Regions from separate parts of the Sodalis sp. RH15 genome, predicted to be linked through region 3. Evidence: predicted binding sites of a transcription regulator. Region 3 holds the regulator's gene; each other region holds the start of a gene.
The links. Region 3 encodes sigma-54, which starts transcription at its own class of promoters, with help from an activator protein. Its sites were predicted from a motif close to GTTGGCACANNTTTCGCTNT; they were not measured.

Region 1 (6,256 bases), 600 kb from region 3:
AGCGGCTCGTCATGGGGCAGATCCAGAATGCGGCTGACGCCATAGAGTCCCCGCAATCTCACCTGCTTGTCGTCGGTCACCCGGCCTATTACCGCCGCGTCGCGTCCCAATGGGTGCCGGCGCAGCGCCTGGAGAACCTGCTGCTCCGCCGCCGCCTCTACCACCAGCAGCAATTTTCCCTCATTGGCGAAGTTCAGCGCATCCAATCCCAGCAGTTCGCATATCCCCCGTACCGTAGTTTTCACCGGCAGCGCCGCTTCGTCCACGGTCATGCCGCAGCCGCTGCCGCGGGCGAACTCATGCAGAATGGCGGTCACGCCGCCCCGTGTGGCATCCCGCAGGGTGCGGATACCGGCGATGTCCCGCAGCGGCGCAATCAACGGAGCCAGCACCGCGCAATCGCTGGACAAATCCGCCTCCATGCCGAGGTTCTCCCGCAGATTCAGAATGGTGGCGCCGTGATCTCCCAGGGTGCCGCTCACCAGAATACTGTCGCCGGGGCGGATAGCAGTCACGCCCCATTCCACCGTCGCGGGGATCACCCCCAGGCCGGCGGTATTGATAAACAGTTTGTCCACCGCGCCGCGGGGCACCACCTTGGTGTCGCCGGTGATAATCTGTATGCCGGCGCCGCGGGCGGTATCGGCCATGGAGCGCACCACGGCCTCCAGAGTTTCCAGCGCCAGCCCCTCTTCCAGGATAAAACCGCAGGAGAGCCAGCGCGGCGTCGCGCCGCTTACCGCCAAATCGTTGGCGGTGCCGCATACCGCCAGCTTGCCGATATCGCCGCCGGGAAAAAACAGCGGATCGACAACGTAGCTGTCGGTGGTAAAGGCCAGCCGGTCGCCCAAGGCATTCAGTTCGCTTAATGCCAGCCGGGCCTGATCTTCCCCGGTGGCCAGCAGCGGATTGTCAAAGGCGCTGACAAACACGCCTGAAATCAACGCCTGCATGGCGCCGCCGCCGTTGCCGTGCGCCAGCGTAATCTGTTTCATGCCTCACTCCGACGATATTGATACCAGGCGGCGCACGCCCCTTCCGAGGAAACCATCAACGCCCCGAAGGCGTTTTCCGGCGTGCATACTCCGCCAAACAACGGACAATCCGCCGGTTTGCAGCGGCCGGTCAGCACCGCGCCGCAGCGGGCGCGGGGATCGTCCGCCACCGGCTGCGGATCGGGATTGAAACGCCCTTCGGCATCATAGGCCGACCACTCCGGCCGCAGGCTGACGCGGGAATCGTCGATGACCCCCAGGCCGCGCCACTCGCTGGCGCCTTCGGTGATAAAAACCCGGTCCATCGCCTCCTGCGCCAGTCTGTTGCCTTCGTCCGGCACCACACGCCGGTATTGGTTTTCCACTGTACAGCGTCCGTCCACATATTGCTCGCACAGCATCAGCAATCCCTGCAGGATATCGCCGGGTTCAAAGCCGGTCACCACCACCGGTTTATGGCAGATATCGCTGATATAGGCATAAGGCCGCTGGCCGATAACCATGCTGACATGGCCCGGGGCGATAAAGCCGTCGATGCGCACATCCGGTTGAGCCAACAGGCTTTTCAAGGTGGGCATCAGGGTAATATGCTGGCAGAAAAGGAAGAAGTTCTCCACGCCGTCGGCCCGCGCCTGCTGCAGGGTCATGGCGCTGGCGGGCATGGTGGTTTCAAAGCCAATACCGAAAAACACCACCTGCCGATCCGGATTGTTTTTGGCAATGGCCAGGGCATCCAGCGGCGACCAGACCATGCGCACATCCGCCCCCTGCTGGCGCGCGGTCAGCAGGGATCCGTTCCGGCCGGGCACCCGCATGGCGTCGCCGAAGGTACAGAAAATGACCTCGGGCCGCATGGCGATTTGCACACAGGCGTCGATGCGGCCGGCCGGCAGGACGCAGACCGGACATCCCGGACCGTGGATAAACTCCAGCGACGGCGGCAGCAGCTTATCCAGGCCGAACTTGAAAATGGCATGGGTATGGCCGCCGCAGACTTCCATTACCTGTAAAGGCTGCTCGGCGGTATAAACCGTATGGGACATACGTTCGCCGATGCGCGCCACCAACCCTCTCACCAGCTCCGGCTGGCGATATTCATCAACGAATCGCATCGGTTTCACCATTGTGCAAAAAACAGCCATCAACGAATCGCATCGGTTTCGCCTTTGCGCAAAAAACAGCCATCAACGAATCGCATCGGTTTCGCCTCCCCGCAGGAAATAGCCTACGTCCGCTTCCACCTCCCCCATTGCCTGCAAGGCTTCCAGCGTGTCCCGCGCCTCGGACTCATCCAGCAGGCTCATGGCAAACCCTACGTGCACCAGGACCCATTTTCCCGGCAGCGCCGCCATGTCGGCATCATCGGCGCAAACCAGACGGACATTGACCCGCCGTTTGACGCCGCAGACGTCCACCCAGGCGTTGCCGTAGCCGTCGTTATCGAGCTCCACCACCTGACCGGGGATGCCTATACACATGTTTTTTCTCCAGCCCGCTCCCGCAGGCATAGTGATCGGCGACGATTACAGGCGCCGCTGCTCTTCCAGCCAGCTCAGCCAGGCATCCATGCCCTCGCCGCCGGTGGCGGACACCATCAGTACCGCAATGGAAGGATTGACCCGGCGGGCATTGGCGATACAGGTATCGACATCGAAACGCACCCAGGGCAATAAATCAATTTTATTGAGGATCATCAGCCCGGCGGCGGCAAACATATGGGGGTACTTTAACGGCTTGTCCTCCCCTTCGGTCACCGACAGCACCACGACTTTACAACGTTCGCCGAGATCAAAACCGGCGGGACAAACCAGATTGCCGACATTTTCGATGAACAGCAGGCTGTTTTCCGCGGGATCCAGACGCAAGGCGGCGTCATGCACCATCTGCGCATCCAGATGACAGCCTTTACCGGTATTGACCTGGATCGCCGGCGCCCCGGTGGCGCGGATACGTTCGGCATCATTGGTGGTTTGCTGATCGCCCTCGATGACGGCACAGGGGATGCGGTCTTTCAGCCGCAGCAGCGTTTCCGTTAACAGGCTGGTCTTGCCCGAGCCGGGGCTGGAGACCAGGTTCAGCGCCAGGATGGCGCGCTGCTGGAAATAGTGCCGGTTATGGTGCGCCAGCCGGTTGTTTTTATCCAGGACATCAATTTCGATTTCCACCATCCGCCGCTGGCTGAGGCCCGGCGCATGAGTGCCCGCCTCCCCCCGGCCATAATCCAGGTCCCCCCGCGCATCGGCCAGGGGGGTGAACCCGGCCGGACCCGCCGCCGGAACCGGGCCGGGTTCACCGGCGGCGGTTAACGGCAGTGTTTGGCCGGGGGCGAGCTGGTAATAATGATTGTGGACTTCCCCATGATAGTGATGGTGGTGAATGACCTGCGCCGGCGCGGCGGGAAACACCACATGCCTTGGCGCCAGCGCCGCGGAGGGCCGGACTTCGCGCTCGGGATCATAGTGTGTGTGCTGATGGCCGCCATACGCCGGACCATCGTGGCTATGGTAATGATCGCCATGGTCGTGGCCATCGTGGCAATGGTAACGATCGCCATGGTCCCGGCCATCGTGGCTATGTTGATGCTCGTCGTGGTCATGACCATGGCGAGTATGTTTATGCTCTCCATGCTGATGTCCGTGAAGGCCGTCACCCGGTTGATTTTCATCGCCTTCGATATGACGTTCACCCTCGGCACAGCCGCAGGTACTGCACATGGCATGTCTCCTGTCATTATGAAAGTGGCGTGGCCGCTAACCCCACCCTGGGGAGTATACCCTCAAGCCACTTCCAATCGTTTGATCTGGATATGGTCGTGGGCGTCGGTGTGTAATTGATGTCCGCCGCACAAAGGGCAGACCAGGATCGGGACGCCCGGCAGGGTAACCTGCCTCCGGCAATGGCCGCACCAGGCCTCTGCCGGCTGCTGCTCAAGATGCAATACACATCCTTCGGCCAGTGTCCCGCGGCACACCATATCGAAACAGAAATTCAAAGACTCCGCTTCCACACAGGAAAAGGCCCCAAGGGACAACCAGACGGCGGTAATACGCCGCGCGCCGTTCGCCCGCCCCTGCTGTTCCAGGATCTCCAGCGTATTTTGCGCCAGCGTCAATTCGTGCATGGGTCTCTCCGCGGTACCACCGATGTCTCTCCTATAAAGCTATGCAAGACGGGTGCCAGCGGGAAAACGGACATCCGCCGCAGGCTGAGCGCCGGCGGAGACTCGGTTTTAATAAGTTAAATCAATCAATTAAAAAATAATTTCCATTCGCGGCGCCTTCGGACAGAGCGCGCAATCCCGTCGTCATAAGTGACGACGGCCCAGGGGCCCGGCCTGTCGACACTTATGACGATATCCCCTTCTCTGCAGCCTGTTTTTACCATTGATGGTCGCGTTACCCCCCGGCCTATGGCCTCCCCGGGCAATAACCCTACTCATGGCATGGAAAATGCTTAGGTGCCGGTATGAATAAACCAAGCAGCCTGACTGTCATCCGTTTCTCCCGGAGGAGAGGGTTATGAACCGCTTTGTTATCGCGGAGCCACAGCTTTGTATTGGATGTAATACCTGTATGGCCGCCTGTTCCCAGGTCCATAAGGCCGCCGGATTGCAGGCGCATCCCAGACTGTCCGTTACGCGGACCGATGAAGAAAGCGCCCCCATGCTCTGCCGCCAATGTGAAGATGCGCCTTGCGCCCGGGTCTGCCCGGTGAATGCCATTACCCACGGCCCCGACGCCATCGTGCTCAATGAAAGCCTGTGCATCGGCTGTAAGTTATGCGGATTGGCCTGTCCGTTCGGCGCCATTACGCCCTCCGGCAGCAAACCGGTGAATATACCGACGATGTTTGAGAATTTCATCCCGTCGCAGCAAATGGCGGATGTGCCGGAGAGCCCGGCGAATATGAACCCCTTTCTGGCCTGGAACGCCGGGATACGCAGCGTCGCGGTGAAGTGCGATCTCTGCGGCTTTCATCCCGACGGACCGCAGTGTGTGCGGGTCTGTCCTACCGACGCGCTGGTGCTGGTAAGCGACGGCGCGGTGGAACAGGTCAGTATGTCGCGCCGCCAGTATGCCGCGCGCTGGCTCTCCGCTGGTCTGGACTCGCTTTCCCCCTCTCAACCGGAGCAGGAGTAAACATGGACGCATTTCGGTTACTTGGCGGCTCCCTCGGTTGCTATGCGGTGGGCGCCATCCTGTCATTGCTGCTGGCGCGGCGGGAAACGCTGGCTATCCAGGCCGCCGGGCTGACGGCCATGGCCGGCGGCATCCTTGGCCTGCTGGCGGCCGCCAGCGTGCTGTACAGCGGCGAGACCCTGACCTACAGCGCCGCTGGGCCCTTCCCGTTTGCCGCCTTCAGCGTCCGGCTCGATAGCCTGGCGGCTTTTATGCTGTTGGTGATTTCGCTGCTGGTGACGGTGTGCGCCCTCTACTCCCTGGCCTATGTGCGGGAGTATCTGGGAAAAGGGGCGGCGGCGATGGGGTTCTTTATGAACCTGTTTATCGCCTCCATGGCCACGCTGGTGGTGATGGACAATGCCTTCTGGTTCATCATTTTCTTCGAGATGATGTCGCTGGCCTCCTGGTTCCTGGTCATCGCCGACCAGGATGAAGAGTCCATCAATGCCGGTTTGCTGTATTTCTTTATCGCCCACGCCGGGTCGGTGCTGATCATGATTGCCTTCTTCCTGATGTACCGCCAGAGCGGCAGTCTGGAATTCGCATCGTTCCGCACCCTGTCCTTAAGTCCCGCCGGCGCCTCGGTGGTATTCCTGCTGGCGTTTTTCGGCTTCGGCGCCAAGGCCGGCATGCTGCCGCTGCACAGCTGGCTGCCGCGCGCCCATCCCGCCGCGCCGTCCCATGCATCGGCGCTGATGTCCGGGGTGATGGTGAAAATCGGCATCTTCGGCATCATCAAGGTAGGTATCGATCTGCTGGGAGCCAGCGAACTGTGGTGGGGTATCCTGGTGCTGGCGTTCGGCGCGGTCTCCTCGGTGCTGGGCGTGCTGTATGCCCTGGCGGAGCACGACATCAAACGTCTGCTGGCCTGGCACACGGTGGAAAACATCGGCATTATCCTGATGGGGGTAGGGGTCGGCATGGCCGGTATCGCCGCCCATCATCCGGTCATCGCCGCGCTGGGCCTGCTGGGGGCCCTTTATCACCTGCTGAACCACGCGGTCTTCAAGGGCCTGCTGTTTCTCGGCGCCGGCGCCATTATCTGGCGGGTGCACACCCGTGATATGGAGAAAATGGGGG
Region 2 (6,256 bases), 800 kb from region 3:
ATGGCCCACCTTGAGGCGATTGCTGTCTTACAGCGCGCCCTATCGCAAACCCTTGATCCGGGCGGTGGTGATGCTCTGGCTGGCGGCGGCGGCGGAAGTGGCCGGGCCGGTGGTCATCAGTTATTTTATCGATCACGTGGTGCCTCTTAAGCGTTTCCCCGCGCTGCTGGTGACCGGGCTGGCCCTGGCATATATCGCGCTGCAGCTTATCTCCGCGTCGCTGCGCTATTTTCAGGCCCTGCTGTTTAACCGTACGGCATTGGACATAGTGCAACAGCTGCGTACCGAAGTGATGGATGCTTCGTTGCGACAGCCCTTGAGTACCTTCGATACCCAGCCGGTGGGACAGCTTATTTCCCGGGTGACCAACGATACCGAGGTGGTGAAGGATCTGTATATAACCGTGATGTCCACCTGGCTGCGCTGTATCGCGCTGGTGGTGGCCATGCTGGTGGCCATGTTCGCGCTGGACTGGCGCATGGCCTGCGTTGCGCTGGTCATCTTCCCGGTGGTGGCGCTGGTGATGTCTATATACCAATATTACAGCACACCCATCGTGCGTCGTCTGCGCGCCTATCTGGCGGATATCAATGACGGTTTTAACGAAGCAATCAGCGGTATGACCGTTATACAGCAGTTCCGGCAGCAGCAGCGATTCGGAAAAAAACTGGCGGAAGCCAGCCACTCACACTATCTGGCCCGCATGCAGACGCTCAGGCTGGAGGGTTTCCTCCTGCGGCCGTTATTGAGCCTTCTCTCCGCCCTGGTGCTGTGTGGCCTGTTGATGCTGTTTGGCTTCAGCCCGGTAGGTTCGGTGGGGGTAGGGGTACTATATGCCTTTATCAACTACCTGGGACGGCTGAACGAGCCGCTGATTGAACTCACTACACAGCAATCCATGCTGCAGCAGGCGGTGGTGGCGGGGGAGCGTATCTTCGAGTTGATGGATGGCCACCGGCAGCAATACGGCGCGGATGATAAGCCCCTGTGCAGCGGACGCATAGACATCCGTGATTTGACCTTTGGCTATCGGGACGGCGCGCCGGTGATAAAACACGTCTCGCTCACCGTTCCATCCCGCAGCTTTATCGCCCTGGTGGGACATACAGGCAGCGGAAAAAGTACGTTGGCCAATCTGATGATGGGGTACTACCGTATCGATGAGGGCCGCTTACTGCTCGATGGACGCTCCATCGACAGCCTGTCGCACCGGGTGCTCCGGCAAGGCGTGGCTATCGTCCAGCAGGATCCGGTGGTCATGGCGGATACGGTATTCACCAATATCACCCTGGGGCGGGATATCACCGAAGCCCAGGTCTGGCGGGTCCTTGAACAGGTGCAATTGGCCGAACTGGTGCGTGCGCTGCCCGACGGACTGTATGCCGAGCTCGGCGAACAGGGTAACACGCTGTCGGTGGGGCAAAAGCAGCTGCTGGCGCTGGCCAGGGTCATGGTATCGACGCCGGAAATCCTCATTTTGGACGAAGCGACGGCCAATATCGACTCCGGCACCGAGCAGGCAATCCAACGGGCGCTGGCCACCATCCGCCGGCAGACGACGCTGGTGGTTATCGCCCACCGGCTGTCCACGATAGTCGATGCCGATGAAATCCTGGTATTGCATCGCGGCGAAGCGGTAGAACGGGGTTCCCACGATTTCCTGCTGCGACAGCAGGGGCGTTATTACCAAATGTACCAGCTACAGCAGGCAGGCCGGGCCTTGAGTACCGCCGGGATATTGGCGACCCCCATAGCGCCGACGGTTTGACGGGGCTTTTTACCAAGGCTCGGCATAGTTCGTGATGCGCCTGCTTACCGGCGGGCGGGCTGAATGGTCCGCCCATTTACATCTACCCGCACCGCAATCGGGCATTAACCAGCATTCACCCGCGCCAATGCACCCTTATCAGGCGCGGCGCCTCTTTTTGGTGCACCTATTCTCCCTCTCTTTGGACGCAGCTTCCGATAAAATCAAAGACAAACCTGCCCGCGCTCCATGGGCAGGCATCGAAGGGTAAATTTCTATTTCAAAACATTTATGGCACATGCTTTGCTTTACTCAGGCGTAGTGGTCGCGAGTTCGGATCCAAATTCTTGAGGGGGAGCATATGAAGCTGGTAACCGTGGTGATAAAACCATTTAAATTGGAAGACGTGCGAGAAGCACTTTCTGCTGTGGGTATTCAAGGGCTAACGGTCACCGAGGTAAAAGGGTTTGGACGGCAAAAAGGCCATGCTGAACTTTATCGCGGGGCTGAATACAGCGTTAATTTCCTGCCAAAAGTGAAAATTGATATTGCCATTGCCGATGATCAATTGGATGAAGTTATCGACGTCATCAGTAAAGCGGCTTACACCGGTAAAATCGGGGACGGCAAGATTTTTGTTGCTGAGTTACAACGGGTTATTCGCATTCGTACCGGCGAGACCGATGAAGCAGCACTTTAACGACACGCGCGAATTTTGTGGATAGGGATGAATGAAAATGAAGAAACTTGTCTCATTAACCGGTCTTGGGGCAGTGGCATTGTTGCCCACATGGGCCATGGCCGCGACACCTGTTGTTGATAAGGCCGATAATGCGTTTATGATGATTAGCACCGCTTTGGTGCTGTTTATGACGTTACCGGGCATCGCTTTATTTTACGGCGGCTTGATACGCGCCAAAAACGTCCTGTCAATGCTGACCCAGGTGGCGGTAACCTTTGCCATGGTTTGCGTGCTGTGGATGCTGTACGGTTACTCTTTGGCCTTCAGTGAAGGCAATCCCTTCTTCGGCGGCTTTACCTGGGCGATGCTGAAAAACATTGAAACCACGGCGTTGATGGGGACTTTCTATCAGCTGGTGCATGTGGCGTTCCAATGTTCTTTCGCCTGTATCACCGTGGGTCTGATCGTCGGCGCGCTGGCGGAACGCATCCGTTTCTCCGCCGTTCTGATTTTTGTGGTTATCTGGCTGACATTCTCTTATGTGCCGATGGCGCATATGGTGTGGGCGGGCGGTTATTTGGCGTCCATGGGCGCGCTGGACTTCGCCGGCGGTACGGTGGTACACATCAACGCCGCCAGTGCAGGTCTGATCGGCGCTTATATGCTGGGCAAACGCGCAGGCTTTGGTAAAGAATCATTTAAACCGCATAACCTGCCGATGGTATTCACCGGTACCGCCATTCTTTATGTCGGCTGGTTTGGCTTCAACGCCGGTTCCGCCAGCGCCGCCAATGAAATCGCCGGACTGGCGTTTATCAATACGGTCATGGCTACCGCCGGCGCCATTCTTTCCTGGGTGTTCGTCGAGTGGATGATTCGCGGCAAGCCTTCTTTGCTGGGCGCCTGTTCCGGTTGTATCGCCGGTTTGGTTGCCATTACTCCGGCGGCCGGCTTCGTCGGTGTCGGCGGTGCGCTGGTCATTGGCTTGGTGGGCGGTGTCGCCGGTCTGTGGGGTGTGGTTGCCCTGAAGAAATGGCTGCGTGTGGATGACGTTTGCGATGTGTTCGGTGTGCACGGCGTTTGCGGTATCTGCGGCTGTCTGCTGACCGGTGTCTTCACTTCCGCTTCACTGGGCGGCGTCGGTTATGCGCAGGGCGTGACCATGGGTCATCAACTGTGGGTACAGCTTTATAGCGTGATCGTTTGTTTGATATGGTCCGGCGTGGTTGCCTTTGTCGGCTTCAAGATTGCTGATATCGCGGTGGGTCTGCGGGTTTCCGAAGAACAGGAACGCGAAGGTCTGGATGTCAACAGCCATGGCGAAAGTGCTTACAACGAATAACTTATGCAGGATTGGCCGGTAAAAGTTTACCGGCACATCATTGAACCGGGGCGTCTAGATGACGCCCCGTTTTTTTTGCGGACAGATTCGCCTCCATTTTCGCGGTCTCCCTTAACACGTTCGCTGCATGATCGGCGATAGCGGGCCTACCGCGCTGTGGGGCGCTTTTCCGCCGGTTGGATTAACCTGGTTCATTGGCGCGGCGCATGACGCCTTCCTGGGTTGCCGATGCGATAAGCCTCCCGTCGCGGCTGTAGAATTGCCCGCGCACGTAACCGCGCGCTCCCGAGGCGGAGGGACTTTGTATGGCATATAACAGCCAGTCCTCGAGATTGAACGGCCGATGAAACCATATGGAGTGATCAATGGTGGCGATGTTCATGCCCGGTTCGAGAAAGCCCACGCCGTGGGGTTGGAGGGCGGTAGGCAGGAAATTGAAATCGGATATATAACCCAGTAAATACTGGTGGCTATGGATATCTGCCGGCATGGCGCCGTTGGCGCGCAGCCAGATATAGCGCTCGGGTTTTTCCGGTCGGCCCTTGGCGGGGTTATGAAATATAACCGGGCGGACTTCGAAGGGTTGCTCTCCAGATAATCTTTCCCGCAGCAGCGGCGGCAGATTCCCCCCCAGGCGGGCCATAATTTCCCGCTCCGATGTTAATCCTTCGGGAGACGCCACCTGCGGCATGGTGTCTTGATGCTCAAATCCCTCTTCGGGATATTGGAAAGATGCAGTCATGGAAAAGAGGGTTTGGCCCCGTTGTATGGCGTCTACCCGGCGGGCGCTGAAATTATTGCCGTCGCGCAGGTTGGCAACTTGGTACATGATAGGTTCATTGCTGTCTCCGGGACGCAGGAAATAACAATGGCAAGAATGCAGAATGCGTCCGTCAGGCGCTGTTTGCCGGGCGGCAAACAGCGCCTGGCCGACCACCTGGCCGCCAAAAACACGCTTTAGCCCTAAGTCTTCGCTTTGGCCGAGAAAGCGCCCTTCTTCAATTTTTTCCAACGTCATCAGCGCCAATAGCTGATCAAGTGTGTGGCTCATAGGCGAATACCGTTAAAATTCAAATGGATTAAGGATAATGCTCTGGACACCGACTCCACCATTCACCAGGCGTCCGCCGCATCCCCTGAGCGGGGTTGACCCCAATGAGTTTACCCGCGAATGCGCCCGGCAGGAAAATATCAGGATCCTGTGCCATTATTAAAGCATTAGGTGGTATTAACCACTACGAATTCACCGCCGTTGACGAGTGGTGAAATGATGAACTGATAATAAGAAGGAGAGGTAAATCATGAAACTCTGGCAAACAATCGGCGGTGTCGTTTTATTGGCAGCGCTCGGCGGCTGTACTCACGGGAATAGAGAGCATCAGGTGGCGACTCCCGCGTTTAAAACCCCCGGTACGGCGGAGGGGGCGGATGCCATAAGACAGCCAGCGGTGACAGGTACCGTATGGATCAGGCAACGTTTGGCATTGCCGCCTGATGCGGTGTTAACCGTGACCCTGTCAGATGCAAGTTTGTCCGATGTCCCTTCCACCGTCATATCGCAGCGTGTGATACGCACCGAAGGCAAACAGGCGCCGTTCAGCTTCGTGCTGCCCTATAATCCCACCGAAATCCAGCCCAACGCGCGCATTCTGCTGAGCGCGGCCATTACCGTCAACGGACGTGTGGCGCTAATGACCGAGCAGGTAAAACCTGTGATTAACAATGGCGGCACCAAGCAGGATTTGGTTCTCGTCCCCGCAACGTCAATACCTTTGGCAAGCCGGCCCATAGTCCCCTCTACAGTGCCCGCCACGTCGCCGACGCAGGTTACGCCTTCAAGCAGCATACCGGCGCCTAATCAACTTTAAACCGGTTTGTCCCGCAGGTCTGTGGGACGCGACTGCCGGCTGATAAGGCCCGACGCCTGTCGACTTACCACTGCCAGCGGTAACGTTCAAGACTGACGTTACCCTGATCGTTGATTTCTATACCTTCGGCTTCCAGCGCCGCTTTTTGGCGGTGGAAGCCTTCTCCGGGCAGCGAAATACCGCCATGTCTATTGAGCACACGGTGCCAGGGCAGGGCTGTGCCCTCAGGCAGGCGGCTCAGGATACCGCCAACCTGCCTGGCGGCGCGTGGCGAGCCGGCCAGCAGGGCTACCTCGCCATAGGTGGTAATGCTGCCGGCCGGAATGGCGGCAATAATCTGGAAGACGCGCTGACGAAAGGAATCTGTTGGTTCATCCATATACGCTGCAGCCAAAGCCAAAATAGAGCGGTCCATGTTGGCACAAAAGGCGCCGGCGTGGAAGGCGCCCTGGTCGGACGGCGGTATCCGGAGACTTCGGCGAAGAAAGCAGCGCTTAAATGCTATCGGCTTGCAATTGATGGGGGCATCATCGATAATGCCCCGCGCCTTAGAAATTAAGGCCGTCAATGGAGGCTCTGTTGGTGCTCCCGCAACATTAACTTGTGAACTCGGTCAG
Region 3 (6,256 bases):
AGCGCCATGGCCAAAGCCGCGGATATCCATATTTGCGTCCATGTTCCCCTGGAAGCCTGCCCTCTCGGCCTGGCGCCCACCGCCAGCACCACCGCCGCGCTGGTCATGGGGGACGCCCTGGCGGTGGCGCTGCTGCAGGCCCGCGGCTTCACCTCAGAAGATTTCGCCCTCTCCCATCCCGGCGGCTCGCTGGGCCGCAAATTGCTGCTGCGGGTGGCCGATATCATGCACAATGGCGATGAAATCCCCATTACCCCCCGCGACGCGTCGCTGCGGGACGCTCTGTTGGAAATGACCCGTAAAAATCTCGGTATGACCGTTATCTGTGATGAGAAAGGTAATATCGAAGGTATTTTTACCGACGGCGATCTGCGGCGGGTATTCGATATGGGCGTGGATCTCAATAAGGCACGCATCGCCGACCTGATGACGGCGGGCGGTATCCGCGTCACCCCTAACATCCTGGCGGTGGAAGCGCTTAATCTTATGCAATCGCGGCATATCACTTCGGTGCTGGTGGCGGAACAAAACCGTCTGCTGGGCGTGGTGCATATGCATGATATGCTACGCGCCGGCGTCATTTAACAAGGAAGGAACTGCGCCATGCATGATACCCCCCGTATTGATACATGCTACGGACCGGTTGAAGAATCCGTTTTACGGCGCGCCCGGGATATCCGGCTGCTGATTTGCGACGTCGACGGCGTATTGTCCGACGGCCTGATCTACCAAGGCAACCAGGGCGAAGAACTGAAAGCATTCAACGTGCGCGACGGCTACGGTATCCGAAGCTTGCTGACATCCGGCATCGAGGTCGCTATTATTACCGGCCGCTCCGCCAAATTGGTGGAGGATCGTTGTAAAACCCTGGGCATCGTCCATCTTTATCAGGGGCAATCGGATAAGCTTTTGGCCTTTGAAGCCCTGTTGGATAAACTCTCTTTAACAGAGGAGCAGGTGGCTTACGTCGGCGATGACCTGATTGATTGGCCGGTGATGGCGCGGGTTGGCCTGGCTATCGCCGTAGCGGATGCCCATCCGCTGTTATCGCCCAAGGCCGATTACGTGACGCATATCCGCGGCGGCCGCGGCGCGGTGCGGGAAGTCTGTGATCTGTTGTTGCTGGCGCAGGGGAAGCTTGAGGATGCCAAAGGGCAGTCGGTATGAGTAAGACAAAATATTGGGTTACCCTGCTGCTGGTTATCGTGGTATTGGTGCTCATCGGCTGGAACCTGGCGGATAACGACAACGCGACGGCCCCGGCGGTGACGGATACCGGCGAGCCGACCTATCAGAGCGAGCATACCGTCACTACGGTCTATAACCCTTTGGGGAGCCTGAACTACCGGCTGATATCCGATCATGTAAAACAATATGCCGTGGAACAAATCACCTGGTTTACCCGACCGGTGGCGACGATGTACGATGAAAACAAGGTCGCGACCTGGACAGTCAAAGCCGATCAGGCCAAGCTGACCGGTGATAAAATGCTTTATTTATATGGCCATGTTCAGGTAGACAGCCTGACCGACACATCACAGCTGCAGCACATCAGAACCGATAACGCGGTAGTGAATCTGGTGACGCAGGATGTGTCTTCTGATGACGTAGTCACCTTATATGGCGTCGGCTTTAACTCTGTAGGCACAAAGATGCGCGGAAATCTGCGAAGCAAGACTGCCCAGTTGATTGAAAAGGTCAAGACCTCTTATGAAATTCAGAACCAGCAGCAAAATCCATAACATCATCGCCGCCGGCGCGCTGTTACTGCTCAGCGCCAAGGCCATGGCGCTGACCGGCGATACCGACCAGCCGATCAATGTTGACTCCGCGCAGCAGGCGGTTGATATGCTCACCAATACCGTGACGCTGACCGGCACGGTGGTGGTAAAACAAGGTTCCATCGATATCAGGGCGGATAAGGTCGTCATTACCCGTCCCAACGGCGTGCAGGGCAAGGAAGTGGTGGAAGGCTACGGGAATCCGGTTACCTTCTACCAGATGCAGGACAGCGGTAAACCGGTGAAGGGCCATGCGCAGAAGGTGCGTTACGAATTGGCCAACGACTATGTCATTCTTACCGGTGACGCTTACATCGAACAGCTGGACAGCAACGTCAAAGGCGATCGTATTACCTATCTGGTGAAACAGCAGCAGATGGAGGCCTTCAGCGACAAAGGCAAGCGGGTGACAACCGTGCTGGTGCCGTCCCAGTTGCAGGATAAAACCCCGGCCGCGCCGGGCGCACCGGCTGCTAAAGCCGCACCGGCCAAGAAGGCCGCTCCGGCGGTTAAACCCACCGCTAATTAACAAGGTTAACAGCTCCTATGGCAACATTAATCGCGGAAAACCTGGCTAAAGCTTACAAAGGCCGCCACGTGGTGGAAAACGTCAGCCTCAAGGTCAGTTCAGGCGAAATTGTCGGATTGCTGGGACCCAACGGTGCGGGCAAAACCACCACGTTTTATATGGTTGTGGGCATCATTCAGCGCGACGCCGGCCGCATCGTTATTGACGACGACGACATCAGTATCCTGCCGCTGCATACCCGCGCGCGCCGGGGTATCGGCTATCTGCCGCAGGAAGCCTCCATTTTCCGCCGCCTCAGCGTCTATGATAATCTGATGGCGGTGCTGCAAATCAGGAAGGATTTGAGCGGCGCCCAGCGCGAGGACCGGGCCAATGCCCTGATGGAGGAGTTCCATATCGCCCATCTGCGCGATCATATGGGACAATCTCTTTCCGGCGGCGAGCGGCGCCGGGTGGAAATCGCCCGCGCCCTGGCCGCCAACCCTAAATTCATTTTGCTTGATGAACCTTTTGCCGGTGTGGATCCGATTTCCGTTATCGATATCAAAAAAATTATCGAACATTTGCGCGACAGCGGGCTCGGGGTGTTGATTACCGATCATAATGTGCGCGAGACGCTGGACGTGTGCGAGCGTGCTTATATAGTCAGTCAGGGTAAACTCATCGCGCACGGGTCCCCGGCTGAAATCCTCCAGGACGAGCAGGTGAAACGTGTTTATCTGGGCGAAGAGTTCCGCCTCTGATAAGGTGTCCTGAAGAATGAAGGGCCATGAGGTTAATTAACGCATCATATGAAGCAAGGTTTGCAACTCAGGTTTAGTCAGCAACTGGCCATGACTCCGCAGTTACAGCAGGCGATACGTCTGTTGCAATTGTCCACGCTTGAACTCCAGCAGGAAATACAGACTGCGCTGGAAAGCAATCCTTTACTCGAACAATCGGACGTTCATGAAGAAATAGACACGCCGCACGACGCTCCCGACTCCGAATCCCTCGATACCCGCGAGGCGATGGAGCAAAAGGATATGCCGGAAGAACTGCCGCTGGACGCTACCTGGGACGAAATGTATTCAGCGGGCACCCCGTCCGGCACCGGTACGGATTACCGCGACGAGGAGCTGCCGATTTACCAGGGCGAGACCATTCAGACGCTGCAGGATTACCTGATGTGGCAAGTGGAGCTGACGCCTTTTTCCGACACCGACATCGCTATCGCCACCTCCATCGTGGATGCGGTGGATGAGACTGGTTATCTCACCGTGCCGCTGGAAGATATCCTGGAGAGCATCGGCGTAGAGAGCGTGACCATGGATGAAGTGGAAGCGGTGCTGAAACGAGTCCAGCGATTCGATCCGGTGGGTGTGGCGGCGCGGGATTTACGTGATTGCCTGCTCATTCAGCTGTCGCAGCTGTCAAAGGATTTTCCGTATCTGGCGGAAGCCAGGCTTATCGTCACCGATTACCTGGATTTGCTGGCCAGCCACGATTTCCGTACCCTGCTGAGGTCGACGCGGCTGAAAGAAGAGGTGTTGAAATCGGCGATGGCGCTGATTCAATCCCTGGATCCCCGCCCGGGCCAATCCATCAATACCACCGAATCGCAGTATGTGATACCCGATGTCCTGGTGCGCAAAGTGCATAACCGCTGGACGGTGGAACTCAATACCGACAGCATTCCCAACCTTAAAATCAATCAGCAATACGCGGCGCTGGGCAACACCACCCGAAACGATGCGGACGGGCAGTTTATCCGCAGCCACCTGCAGGAAGCCCGCTGGCTGATTAAAAGTCTTGAAAGCCGTAATGACACCCTGTTGAAAGTCACCCGCTGCATCGTAGAGCAGCAGCAGGCATTTTTCGAACAGGGGGAAGAGTTTATGCGTCCCATGGTGCTGGCGGATATCGCCCAGGCGGTGGATATGCATGAATCAACCATATCTCGCGTTACCACGCAAAAATATCTGCACAGCCCGCGCGGTATCTACGAACTTAAATATTTTTTCTCCAGTCACGTCAATACCGAAGGGGGCGGAGAAGCTTCCTCAACGGCCATTCGCGCGCTGGTGAAAAAACTGATCGCCGCAGAAAACCCGGCGAAGCCGCTCAGCGACAGCAAGCTGACTACCCTGCTTTCCGATCAGGGTATTATGGTAGCACGGCGTACCGTGGCAAAATATCGTGAGTCCTTATCCATCCCGCCGTCGAACCAGCGAAAACAATTGGTTTGACCTCCACAGAGAAGGAAGACACTATGCAGCTGAATATTACCGGACAGCGTGTTGATATCACCGATGCGTTACGCGATTTCGTTACTGCGAAATTTTCCAAGCTTGAACAGTACTTCGACCGAATCAATCAGGTATATATTGTTCTAAAAGTCGAAAAGGTGCAGAAGATCGCTGAAGCGACGATACATGTCAATGGCGGCGAGCTGCACGCGACTTCGGAAGCGGATGATATGTATGCCGCCATCGATCTGCTGATAGATAAGCTGGCGCGTCAACTTAATAAGCATAAAGATAAACTGAAACAGTTTTAATTCACTGTAGCCATTGTCGCAGCCTGACCTCGCATCGGCTCGTAATGGCGAGGCTCATGGATGAGCCGAGTAACTAAGCCAACACACCCGCGACTCGCAAGATGACGGGTATAATGGGCCGATGAGTCTTAAAGGTGAATCAGCGCCTAAGTGAAACGAAATGACTAACGATACAGCAATGCAAATCAATACGGTGTTAAGCCTTGAATGCACCCGCGGCTCCATTCAGTGCCAGAGCAAAAAACGCGCGCTGGAAATTATCAGCGAACTGGCGGCCAAACAGCTTAACCTGGCGCCGCAGGTGGTATTTGACGCCGTATTAACCCGTGAACGCATGGGCAGTACCGGTATCGGTAATGGAATCGCGATCCCCCACGGCAAACTGGAAGAGGACACGCTGCGGGCGGTGGGGGTATTTATCCGCCTGGAGCAGCCCATCGCCTTCGATGCCATCGATAATCAACCGGTGGATTTGCTTTTTGCCCTGCTGGTGCCGGCGGAACAATGCAAAACGCACCTGCATACGCTATCGTTGGTAGCCAAGCGTCTGGCTGATAAAACGGTCTGCCGCCGGCTACGCGCCGCTCAAAGCGACGAAGAACTTTATGAAATCATGACGGAAACAGAAGCCGGGTCTTAACGCGCAGTGTCCTACGCTTACCGACCCGCGGGGTTTGATTGGCGGAAATAGCGGCCTCTTCGCCAATGCGTCGATGTTAATGCCAGAGGGGAGTCGTCATGGTGCTGATGATTGTCAGCGGTCGATCCGGTTCAGGGAAGTCAGTGGCGCTACGCGCGCTGGAAGATATGGGGTTTTATTGCGTCGATAACCTGCCTGTGGTATTGCTGCCGCAGCTGGCCGCCACCCTGGCGGATCGCAATATTTCCGCCGCGGTCAGTATTGACGTGCGCAACATGCCCGAAACGCCGGAAATTTTCGAGCATGCAATGGATAACCTGCCGCAAAGCTTTTCGCCGCAGTTGCTGTTTCTCGACGCCGAGCGCAGCACCCTGATCCGCCGTTATAGCGATACCCGGCGCCTGCACCCGCTGTCGAGCAAGAACCTGTCGCTGGAAAGCGCCATCGATCAGGAGAACGAACTGCTGGAACCGCTGCGCTCCAGGGCCGATTTGATTATCGACACCTCGGAAATGTCGGTGCATGAACTGGCGGAAATGCTCCGCACCCGGCTGCTGGGCAAACGCGAGCGCGAATTGACCATGGTGTTTGAGTCCTTCGGCTACAAACACGGCCTGCCCATCGATGCGGACTATGTTTTTGACGTACGATTCCTGCCCAACCCGCACTGGGATCCGAAACTGCGGCCGATGACCGGTCTGGATAAACCGGTGGCGGCCTTTCTCGACCGGCACACCGAAGTCCATAATTTCATTTACCAAACCCGA

Region 1: the regulator sigma-54 is predicted to act here: its motif matches at 4,157-4,176, upstream of hypA (hydrogenase maturation nickel metallochaperone HypA).
Region 2: the regulator sigma-54 is predicted to act here: its motif matches at 2,038-2,057, upstream of glnK (P-II family nitrogen regulator).

The regions. Positions count from the first base shown of each region.
Region 1 covers NZ_CP178738.1:1,545,125-1,551,380, reverse strand. Annotated here, with positions in the region: gene hypE (hydrogenase expression/formation protein HypE) at 1-995, opposite strand, end outside; gene hypD (hydrogenase formation protein HypD) at 992-2,107, opposite strand; gene hypC (HypC/HybG/HupF family hydrogenase formation chaperone) at 2,180-2,473, opposite strand; gene hypB (hydrogenase nickel incorporation protein HypB) at 2,519-3,709, opposite strand; gene hypA (hydrogenase maturation nickel metallochaperone HypA) at 3,772-4,116, opposite strand; gene ACL2XO_RS07250 (4Fe-4S dicluster domain-containing protein) at 4,514-5,134, shown strand; gene hyfB (hydrogenase 4 subunit B) at 5,137-6,256, shown strand, end outside.
Region 2 covers NZ_CP178738.1:1,745,755-1,752,010, forward strand. Annotated here, with positions in the region: gene ACL2XO_RS08150 (SmdB family multidrug efflux ABC transporter permease/ATP-binding protein) at 1-1,768, shown strand, start outside; gene glnK (P-II family nitrogen regulator) at 2,109-2,447, shown strand; gene amtB (ammonium transporter AmtB) at 2,485-3,771, shown strand; gene tesB (acyl-CoA thioesterase II) at 3,953-4,822, opposite strand; gene ACL2XO_RS08170 (YbaY family lipoprotein) at 5,073-5,639, shown strand; gene ACL2XO_RS08175 (MGMT family protein) at 5,704-6,018, opposite strand; RNA gene ffs (signal recognition particle sRNA small type) at 6,217-6,256, shown strand, end outside.
Region 3 covers NZ_CP178738.1:941,019-947,274, reverse strand. Annotated here, with positions in the region: gene kdsD (arabinose-5-phosphate isomerase KdsD) at 1-585, shown strand, start outside; gene kdsC (3-deoxy-manno-octulosonate-8-phosphatase KdsC) at 604-1,167, shown strand; gene lptC (LPS export ABC transporter periplasmic protein LptC) at 1,164-1,742, shown strand; gene lptA (lipopolysaccharide ABC transporter substrate-binding protein LptA) at 1,711-2,310, shown strand; gene lptB (LPS export ABC transporter ATP-binding protein) at 2,328-3,053, shown strand; gene rpoN (RNA polymerase factor sigma-54) at 3,102-4,538, shown strand; gene hpf (ribosome hibernation promoting factor) at 4,562-4,849, shown strand; gene ptsN (PTS IIA-like nitrogen regulatory protein PtsN) at 5,010-5,489, shown strand; gene rapZ (RNase adapter RapZ) at 5,588-6,256, shown strand, end outside.